DNA from 3 places in the Azospirillum sp. ST 5-10 genome. Region 3 is predicted to be linked to each of the others. Evidence: predicted binding sites of a transcription regulator. Region 3 holds the regulator's gene; each other region holds the start of a gene.

Region 1 (3,268 bases), on a different contig from region 3:
TGGCGGCCGGCGTTGGGCGGGGCATGCATGATGTCCAGGCGCAAGGATCTGCCAAGGGACGTCAGATCACCGAACTCCGAATTCCTGGTCAGAAGACCCGAGAAGGCGGTTGAGCTGTTCAACAAATGTTACATTGACGGCCGGATTTGATTGACACGCGGCGCCACACAAGAATGCATCACATTCGCTTTGTCGTTGCTCGGTTCATTTTGACAAACCACAACCAATAATATCAGAACAGGGCGACTCCGATGTTTTGATGCATGCAGGATCGCTTCTCATCAGGCGCCGTGCCCGCCGTCGCCCGTTCCGACGGGAAGCGCCGGGCGCGCACCGGTAACTCACGGTTGTCGCACCCCCGCCGGCATCGGCTATGATGGGAGCGGGGCCACCGCGACCGTCGATGGCCGAAGCCGGATCGGGAGGAATGGTGATGAGCGTTCGGGACATGCGGCGCCTGAAGACGGACCTGGACGCCGACGCCGGTTTGCAGGCGCGCGTCGCCGAGGCCCTGTCGGACTCGCCGGCGGCCGCCGCAGCCCTTCTCCAGGGGCTGGGCTACGACGTGTCGACGGAGGACCTCCGGGCGTCCGGTTCCGGGGAGCCGGCCAGTCTGTCCGAAACCGAACTGGACGGTGTCGTCGGCGGTGTCCTGCCCATAAAGAACACCACCTCGCCGTTCGGCTGAGCCCCCGTCGGGATTCGGGAGCCCGGGGGCGGAGCCGTCGCACGCACGGCGCAGGGTTCACGCTGCGGCGGCCTGGAGGCGCGCCCGCTCAAGGCCCCACGGCGCGCCGGGCGGCGATGACGGGAGCGCCGCCCCCGTCAGTCCCGGCCCGCCGACGCCGCCTCGGTGCCGATCGGGAGGGGGCGGTGCGGCCCCCTCCGTCACGGTCGCGCGGCCCCGCATCCGTGCAACGCCGGGCGCGCCGTCCCGGCGGCGGCCCACCGGCAGGCGGCGGGACGGCACCCGGCAGGACTCAGAACGGGATCTCGTCGTCCAGGTCGTTGTGCGCCGGCGGCCGTCCGCCGCCGCCCTGGCCGCCGCCCTGCCCGCCGCCACCGCCGTAGCCGCCGCGGCCGCCGTAGCCACCGCCGCCGCCGCCCTGCGGCTCGTAGCCGCCGCCACCGCCCTGGCCGCCCTCGTCGCGGCCGCCGCCGGTGAAGTCGATCTCGGCGACGCGCACCGACAGGCCGGCGCCGCGGGTGCCGTCGCGCTTCTCGAATTCGCGCAGAGTCACCTCGCCCGACACCACCACGGCCTTGCCCTTGGTCAGGTGCTGCGCCAGCGCCTCGGCGCGGCGGCCCCAGATCGAGCAGTCGACCCACTGGGTGGTCCGGCGCTCGCCGAACCCGACGTCGTTGGCGACGCGGAAGCCCAGCACCTTCTCGCCGCTCTGGGTGGTGCGCAGCTCCGCGTCCGCGCCGAGCCGCCCGGTAAAGGTCCACACGTTCATGTCCAATGCTCTCCTGTCGCGAGTGTCCCGGCATCGCTCCGGCCCGTTCGGCCGCCCGGCGGCGGGGCGGCCGGATGCCGAGGGGTCCAGTCCGCAGGGGCCGGCTTCCACGATCCCGCCGGGCCGGCCCGGCGCCCGTTCCCGAGCGGGGCAACGAAGCACGGGCCGGGCCGCGGGGTCAACCGCCGCCGAAGCGTCACTCCCACCGGCCCGGGCACACCCGCCCGTCCCGCCCAGAAAGAACACTTCGGGAACAAATATAGCAGATCCCGGCCGGCCACGGAAACGGAATCCTGCACCCGCTGCAGGGCAACCCCGCGCCGGTGGCAATCCGCGCCCACCCCGTCCATATCTGTGCCGGCCCACGCCGGGCACCTCGGGCCTTCCCTTCGCCACCACTTTCGGCTAAGAACGCCTCATGAACAAGCACATCAGCGTCCGCGGCGCGCGGGAACACAACCTCAAGAACGTCGACGTCGACCTGCCCCGCGACCAGCTGATCGTCATCACGGGGCTCAGCGGCTCGGGCAAGTCGTCGCTCGCCTTCGACACCATCTACGCCGAGGGGCAGCGCCGCTACGTCGAGAGCCTGTCGGCCTACGCCCGCCAGTTCCTCGAACTGATGCAGAAGCCGGACGTCGAGTCCATCGAGGGCCTGTCGCCGGCGATCTCCATCGAGCAGAAGACGACGTCGAAGAACCCGCGCTCCACCGTCGGCACGGTGACGGAGATCTACGACTACATGCGCCTCCTGTGGGCGCGGGTCGGCATCCCCTACTCCCCGGCCACCGGCCTGCCGATCGAGAGCCAGACCGTCAGCCAGATGGTCGACCGGGTGATGGAGATGCCGGAAGGCACCCGCCTGCTGCTGCTCGCCCCCTTCGTGCGCGGCCGCAAGGGCGAGTACCGCAAGGAGATCCAGGACCTGCGCAAGCGCGGATTCCAGCGCGTGCGGGTCGACGGCACCATGCACGAGATCGACGAGGTGCCGGCCCTCAACAAGAAGCTCAAGCACGACATCGAGGTGGTGGTCGACCGCCTGGTGGTGCGCGAGGGGCTGGGCAACCGCCTCGCCGATTCGCTGGAGACGGCGCTCGCGCTGGCCGACGGCATCGTCTTCGTGGAGAACGCCGATTCGGGCGAGCAGACGGTGTTCTCCCAGAAGTTCGCCTGCCCCGTCTCCGGCTTCACCATCCCGGAGATCGAGCCGCGGCTGTTCTCCTTCAACAACCCGTTCGGCGCCTGCCCGGCGTGCGACGGGCTGGGCTCCAAGATCTACTTCGACCCGCTGCTGGTGGTGCCGGACGAGCGGCGGTCGCTGGCCAAGGGCGCCGTCGCGCCGTGGGCCAACTCCTCGTCCAAGTACTACGACCAGACGCTGGAGAGCCTGTGCCGGCACTTCGGCGTGTCGATGGACACCCCGTGGGCCGACCTGCCCGAGGAGGTGCGCGGCGCCATCCTGTTCGGCAGCGGCGGCGCGCCGGTCACCATGACCTACGACGACGGCCTGCGCCACTACCAGACCCACAAGGCGTTCGAGGGCATCGTCAACAACCTGGAGCGCCGCTACCGCGAGACCGACAGCTCCTGGGTGCGCGACGAGCTGAGCAAGTACCAGTCCTCGCAGCCCTGCGAGACCTGCAAGGGGGCGCGCCTGAAGCCGGAGGCCCTGGCGGTCCGGATCCGCGACCTCCACATCTCGGCCGCCGCCGAGATGTCGATCGCCGAGGCCGGCCGCTGGTTCTCCACCCTCAACGAGCACCTGCGCCCCAAGGACCGCGAGATCGCCCACCGCATCCTCAAGGAGATCA
Region 2 (3,268 bases), on a different contig from region 3:
AGAACCTGATCATGGTCATGGGCGGCAAGTACCGCTGACGGCCTCGGCCGGCGGCCGCGGACGCTCAGAGCGGGATCACTCCAGGTGGAATCGCCTGGACCGTGAATCCCGCTCTAAATCCAAGTGTTCAGAGCAAGATCGCTTTTGGCCGGATCGGCCAAAAGCGATCTTGCTCTAGTGGCCGCCGGGCAGCACGACGACCGTGCGCCGCGGCAGGGTGGCGCGGGAGAACACCTCCGTCGGCGTGTCGCGCACCGCCACCGCATAGTCGGGTTCCATCGCCGCCAGGAAGCGGGCCAGGCGGTCCTCGCTGAACCAGTGCATCGGCACGACGACCGCCGGGCGGATCTGGTCGATGACCCGGCGGATCGTCGCGTGGCTGGCGGTGAAGGCGCCGTCCACCGGCACCATCAGCACGTCGATGAGGCCGAGCTCGCCGAGGTGGAGGTCGGTCAGGTCGTGGTGCAGATGGCCGACATGGGCGAAGCACAGGCCGGCGGTCTCGAACACGAAGATCGAGTTGCCGGCGACCCGGGTGCCGCCGAGGTCGCGCACGTTGGTCGGCACGTTGCGCACCCGCAGGTCCTTCACCTCGACGTTGTGCTGGGCCATCCCGCCGTCCTCCCAGCCACGCAGCAGATGGGCGATGCCGGGGTCGGGCATGACCGTGTAGTGGGTGCCGTGGGCGTTGTTCATGGTCGCCACGGTCGGCGTCGACGGCGGCGGGAAGCGGCCGTTGTAGTCGGTGACCGCGCTCACCCCGCCCGGCGTCTCCAGGAGGAAGCTGGCATGGCCGAGGAAGGTCAGCCGGACGGTTCCCGCCGCCGGAGCCTCGGTGGCGGCGGTGCGCAGGGCAGCCGGGACGTAGAGTCCGGGCAGGCCGGCGATCGGCAGGCAGTCGGCCAGCGCCGCGCGCCCGGGCAGGGCGACGGCCACGACGGTGATGGCCACGACGGCGATGGCCGCGCGCGCACGGCGGACGGTGACGGCGAGGGATGCGATCATGGAACGTCTCCGCGGGCTGGGGGCGGCTCCGAACGACGACGGGAAGTAAGGTGGGGCGTCTGGCGCCGGGACAAGGGCGCGCCGCGCCGTCCGGACGATGGGGCGGCCCCGGGCCCACGGCCGCCGCTCGGATCGGTCAGTTGTAAGGAACGCAGTCCTTGAACGGGGGGCGTCCGCGGCCGGCTACTGGCTGGCCCAGATGATGCGGGCCATCCAGGCGAGATCGCCGCGCGGGATCACCCGGTCGGGGTGGGCGCGGTTGATCGACATCAGCTCGACCCGGGTCGCGGTCTCGCGGACGAGCTGCTTGGCCATGACCTCGCCCTCGCGGGTGCGCACGACGACGCGGTCGCCGCGGCGGATCTGCGCGGCCGGCGAGACGATGATGGTGTCGCCGTCGCGGTAGACCGGCTCCATGCTGTCGCCGGTGACCTCCAGCGCGTAGGCGTGCGGGTCGCCCAGGCTGGGGAACAGCAGCTCGTCCCACCCCGCCCCGGCGGGATAGCCGGCGTCGTCGAAATAGCCGGCGGCGCCGGCCTGGGCGTAGCCGATCACCGGCACGCGCTGCATGGCGGCGCTGCCGGGAACGTCGCCGACCAGGCTGACGAACTCGGCCAGCGAGGCGCCGGTCGCCTCGAGCACCTTGGAGATGCTCTCGGTCGACGGCCAGCGCAGCTTGCCGTCGCCGGTGATCCGCTTGCTCTTGTTGAAGGTCGTCGGATCGAGCCCGGCGCGGCGCGCCAGCCCGGACGCCGACAGCCCGTTCTGGGCCGCCAGCCGGTCGATCGCCCGCCAGATATCCGAATGTTTCAACATGGGATCATTGTCCCATAGTCTGCGGTCCTCGTCCCTAGGAACGTATTCTCAAAAAGCGCTTGACGGGGCGTCTCGAAGAGAACATAAAGTGAACACAAGTTCCACCGCGCCGCTAGCCGCCCCGGCCGCCGCGCGCAGCGCGCGAAACGACGCGCCACAAGCCCCGAATCCAGCATGAGGTGCCGCCCGATGCCCCGCGACCAGCATGTTCCCCGTTCCGTCGCGTCGTGTGACGGCGTTCCCTTCGGCACTGCCGAAGAGGCTTGGTTCTGGTCCGTCCAGGCCCACGACGCCAAGGCCGAGGGGGCGCGGATCGTCGCCGGCCGCGGCCTGGTCGTCCGCCCCTGCGAGCCCGACGACGTGCTGCGCGCGGTCGACCGGTTGTTCCGTCAGCGCCGGCTGGTGCGCGACCACCTGCACGTGCTGGTCCATTACGGGCGTCGGCTGATGCCGCCCGATCCCGAACGGCGCCACGAGCAGCGCGCCTGCACCCTGTGGCGGGAGGCCTTCGCCTGCCTCGCCCCGGTGCTGCGCGACAAGGGGATCGTCCAGTGAGCCGCCCCGCCCCCGGTCCGTCCGCCGCGCCGCCGCCGCGGGCCTGGGTGGTGTTCTCCGGCACCGCGGAGCTGTGGTGGCTGCGCCTGCTGCGCCCCGGTTTCCGCCACTGCTTCGTCGTGCTGAACGACGGTCGGCACTGGGTGATCGTCGACCCGCTCGCCCCCTTCACCGAGGTCGCCGTGCTCGACCTGCCGGCCGGCTTCGATCTGCCGGGCTGGTTCCGCGGCATCGGGCTGACGCCGGTCGCCGCCGGCCTGCGCCGCGGCCTGCGGCGGCCGGCGCCCTGGGCCCCCTTCACCTGCGTGGAGGCGGTCAAGCGGGTGCTCGGCCTGCACGCCCCCCTCGTGCTGACGCCGTGGCAGCTCTACCGCCGCCTCGCCGCCGCCCCGTCCGCCTGAGCCGCTCCTCCCGTCCCCCATCCGGAGGCCCCGTCCGTGTCCAGCCTCTTCTCCGCCCCCAAGCCGCCGTCCTCCGCCCCCGTCCCGGCGCCCGCCCCGCCGCCGGTGCCGGAACCGGTGCCACGCACCCCGCCGCCACCACCCCCGCCGCCGCCCGCCCCGCCGCCGCCGCCGGCCCCCGTCGTCGAGCCGCCGCGGCCGGCACCGCCGCCACCGGCGCCGGCGCCGGCCAACCCCTCGCCGCCGCCGGACTGGTGGTCGGAGCCGCCGTGGTGGGTGAACAACCCGCCGGCGTCACCGGCGCCGACGCCGCTTCCGGACCCGCCTGCGGCCGACCCGCTGCCCGACCCGGAGCCCGACCAGGACCCGGAGACGGCGGCCGAAACGGCGCTGCAGCGCCGCGGCCGCAGCCGCAGCGGGACCGTGCGCACCTCGTGGCGCGGCATCCTGGAACCGGGCTCCCTGGTGCCGGCCCGCAAGCGCCTGCTGGG
Region 3 (3,268 bases):
CGGCGCCGGGGCCGAAGCCCCCATGGTCCTGCGCCGCATCGGCGAGGCCTCCGCCGGCCACGCCTTCGCCGGCGCGGTCGGCCCGGGAGAGGCGGTGCGGATCTTCACCGGGGCGCCGCTGCCCGCCGGAGCCGACGCCGTCGTCATGCAGGAGGACTGCACGGCCGGCGACGGGACGGTGCGCGTCGGCCGCGCGGTGGCCGCCGGGCGGTTCGTCCGCCCGCCCGGCCTCGACTTCACCGCCGGCAGCCCGGTCCTGCCGGCCGGGCGCCGCCTGACCAGCCGCGACGTGGCGCTGGCCGCCGGCGCCAACGTGCCGTGGCTGGTGGTGCACCGCCGCCCCCGGGTCGCCGTGCTGGCCACCGGCGACGAGATCCGCCTGCCCGGCGAGCCCCTGGGCCCGAGCCAGATCGTCAGCTCCAACGCCTTCGGCCTGTGCGCCCTGATCGAGAGCCAGGGGGGCGTCGCCCACAACCTCGGCATCGCGCCGGACCGCGACGAGGCCCTCGCCGAGCGGGCGGCCGCGGCCGAGGGGGCCGATCTGCTGGTCACCGCGGGCGGCGCCTCCGAAGGCGACCACGACGTGGTCCGGCGTCTGCTCGACGGCGGCGAGCCGGTGGTGCGCGGCGTCGCCATGCGTCCGGCCAAGGGCGTCCTGTTCGGCCGCGCCGGCGGGCGCCGTCTGCTCGGCCTGCCCGGCAACCCGGCGTCGGGCACGGTCGCCGCCGTCCTCTTCCTCAAACCCCTGCTGCGCGCCTTCCAGGGGCTGCCGGCCGACGACGGCCGCCGCGGCGTCGCCCGCCTCGACGGCCGGCTGCCGGCGAGCGACGAGCGCGCCGACTACGTGCGCGCCGCCGTGACGTGGCGCGACGACGGCACGGCGGTCGCCACGCCCTTCGCGCGTCAGGATTCCGCCATGACGTCGCGGATGGCGCAGGCCGACGCGCTGATCGTCCGGCCGCCCCACGCACCGCCGGCGGAGACGGGGGCGCACGTCGCCTTCCTGCGGCTCGGCGGCGGCGTTCTGGAGCTTTGACCGCGGGGCGACTCGGCGCGTATCTTTTCAGCCGAGACAACGTTTCCAGGCTTGACGCCGGAGCGGAACCAAACTAGAACAAACCCAACCGTTTTTCTTTTGTTCCGATCGTTTCGGCCGGCGTCCGGGAGGGACTCATGCTCACGCGCAAGCAGCAGGAACTTCTGCTCTTCATCCACGAACGGCTCGGCCAGGGCGGGGTGTCGCCCTCCTTCGACGAGATGAAGGACGCGTTGGGGCTGAAGTCCAAGTCGGGCATCCACCGCCTGATCACCGGCCTGGAGGAGCGCGGCTTCATCCGCCGCCTGCCCCACCGCGCCCGGGCGCTGGAGGTGCTGCGCCTGCCCGACGGCATGGAGCCGCCGCGCGGCATCCAGCCCGAGCCGGTGGCTGCGGCGGCGCCCGCCGCGCCGGCCCGGACGCCGCGCCCGCGCTTCCAGCCCAACGTGATCCGCGGCGACTTCTCCGGCGCCATGCCGGGGCGCGAGGTGGTGGCCGCCGCCGAGACGGTGCAGCTCCCCCTCTACGGCCGGATCGCCGCCGGCACGCCGATCGAGGCGCTGCGCGACGGCGCCGGGGTGGTCGACATACCCGCCACCATGCTGAACCCGGGCGAGCACTACGCCCTCGAGGTGGCCGGCGATTCCATGGTGGAGGCCGGCATCCTCGACGGCGACACGGTGGTGATCCAGCGCTGCGACACCGCCGACAACGGCACCATCGTCGTCGCCCTGGTGGACAACCACGAGGCCACCCTGAAGCGCCTGCGCCGCAAGGGCAACACCGTGGCCCTGGAGCCGGCCAACGCGTCGTACGAGACGCGCATCTTCGGCGCCGACCGCGTGCGCGTCCAGGGCCGCCTCGTCGGGCTGATCCGCAAGTACTGACGGGACGGGTCCGAGCAGAGTCGCCCGACCGGCTTAACGCCCGGTCCACGGCCGCTCGCCGCGCCCGCTGCGCACGTCCTCCACCCGCACGCCGTCGGGCGAGAGGTAGAGCGCGTGGCCGCCGCGCCGCCAGCGGTGCCAGCGGTCGATCACCGCGGCGGCCGCGCAGCGGCCCGCCGCCTCGGCGCTGACGACGGCGTCCGCCGCCGCGCAGTCCTCCGCCAGCGCCTCCGGCGCCCGCGCCAGCGCCACCGTCCGCCCGCCGGCCCGGTAGAGGCAGCCCAGGGCGTCGCAGGCGAGCCGGCCGTCGGCGCTCCGCCCGGCCGCCGGCCAGGGGGCGCCGCGCGCCCGTGCCCCGTCGCGGCGCAGCCAGACCTCGGCGACGAAGCGCTGGCCGCGTGCCGAGGAGAAGGACAGGGTGCCGTCGGCGGCGCGCACGGCGACCAGGTCGCCCTCCCCCGCCACCAGCACGTCCGGCCGCCCGGCCAGGGCCGGCGAGACGAGGCCGAGCGCCAGGCCGGCGACGCCGAGGACCCGCCACGGCCGCCGCCACAGGGTCAGCCACAGCCCGCCCAGCGTGACCGCCGACAGGCCCCACAGCGGCATGGCGGGGACCGGCGCGGTCGCGCCCGGCAGGGCGCTCACCGTCTCGGCCGTCCACAGGATCGCCGACACGCCCCAGCCCATGGCGGCCAGCGCCGGCTCCTCCAGGCCCAGCGGCATCAGCAGATAGGCGAACAGCCCCGCCGGCATGACCCAGAAGGAGGTCACCGGCACCGCCAGCATGTTGGCCAGCACGCCGTAGAAGGCGATGGTCTGGAAATGGAAGAGGGCGAACGGCGTGGTCGCCGCCGAGGCGACGACGCTGGTCAGCGCCACCCCTCCCAGGTAGAGGACCGCCCGGCCGGCCCAGCCCTGGCCGCTGCGCCAGCGCCGCAGGGCCGGCGCCGCCAGCTCGTAGGTGGCGATCAGCGCCACCACGGCGGCGAAGGACATCTGGAAGCTCGGCCCCAGCAGGCTGTCGGGCAGGACCAGCAGCACGACCGCGGCGGCGAAGGCGACCAGGCGCATGCTGAAGGGGTCGCGGTCCAGCATCACCGCGGCCAGGATCAGCCCGGTCATCAGCACCGAGCGCAGGGTCGGCACCGGCGCCCCGACCATCAGGGTGTAGGCGACGGCCGCGGCGAGCCCGGCGGCGGCGGCGATCTTCTTGATCGGCCAGCGCAGCGCCAGCGGCTCGGCCAGCGCCAGCAGCGCCCGCACGGCGAAGAACACCAGCCCCGCCACCAGGCCGATGTGCAAACCGGAGATCGACAGCAGATGGGCGAGGCCGCTGTCGCGCATG

Evidence for each region. The regulator LexA, encoded in region 3, represses DNA repair genes until DNA is damaged. The targets are predictions, from matches to a motif close to ATGTTCTANTTTGGTTC.
Region 1: the regulator LexA is predicted to act here: its motif matches at 1,709-1,725, upstream of uvrA (excinuclease ABC subunit UvrA).
Region 2: the regulator LexA is predicted to act here: its motif matches at 1,901-1,917, upstream of ACSBPG_RS28340 (S24 family peptidase).

The regions. Positions count from the first base shown of each region.
Region 1 is NZ_JBPJSP010000042.1:20,665-23,932, reverse strand. Features, by position in the region: gene ACSBPG_RS29250 (tetratricopeptide repeat protein) at 1-113, shown strand, start outside; gene ACSBPG_RS29245 (Nif11 family protein) at 434-688, shown strand; gene ACSBPG_RS29240 (single-stranded DNA-binding protein) at 981-1,457, opposite strand; gene uvrA (excinuclease ABC subunit UvrA) at 1,876-3,268, shown strand, end outside.
Region 2 is NZ_JBPJSP010000038.1:55,432-58,699, reverse strand. Features, by position in the region: gene ACSBPG_RS28350 (HdeA/HdeB family chaperone) at 1-38, shown strand, start outside; gene ACSBPG_RS28345 (MBL fold metallo-hydrolase) at 175-1,005, opposite strand; gene ACSBPG_RS28340 (S24 family peptidase) at 1,189-1,821, opposite strand; gene ACSBPG_RS28335 (hypothetical protein) at 2,011-2,376, shown strand; gene ACSBPG_RS28330 (hypothetical protein) at 2,373-2,777, shown strand; gene ACSBPG_RS28325 (hypothetical protein) at 2,814-3,268, shown strand, end outside.
Region 3 is NZ_JBPJSP010000023.1:14,415-17,682, reverse strand. Features, by position in the region: gene ACSBPG_RS22105 (molybdopterin molybdotransferase MoeA) at 1-1,036, shown strand, start outside; gene lexA (transcriptional repressor LexA) at 1,174-1,923, shown strand; gene ACSBPG_RS22095 (ComEC/Rec2 family competence protein) at 1,957-3,268, opposite strand, start outside.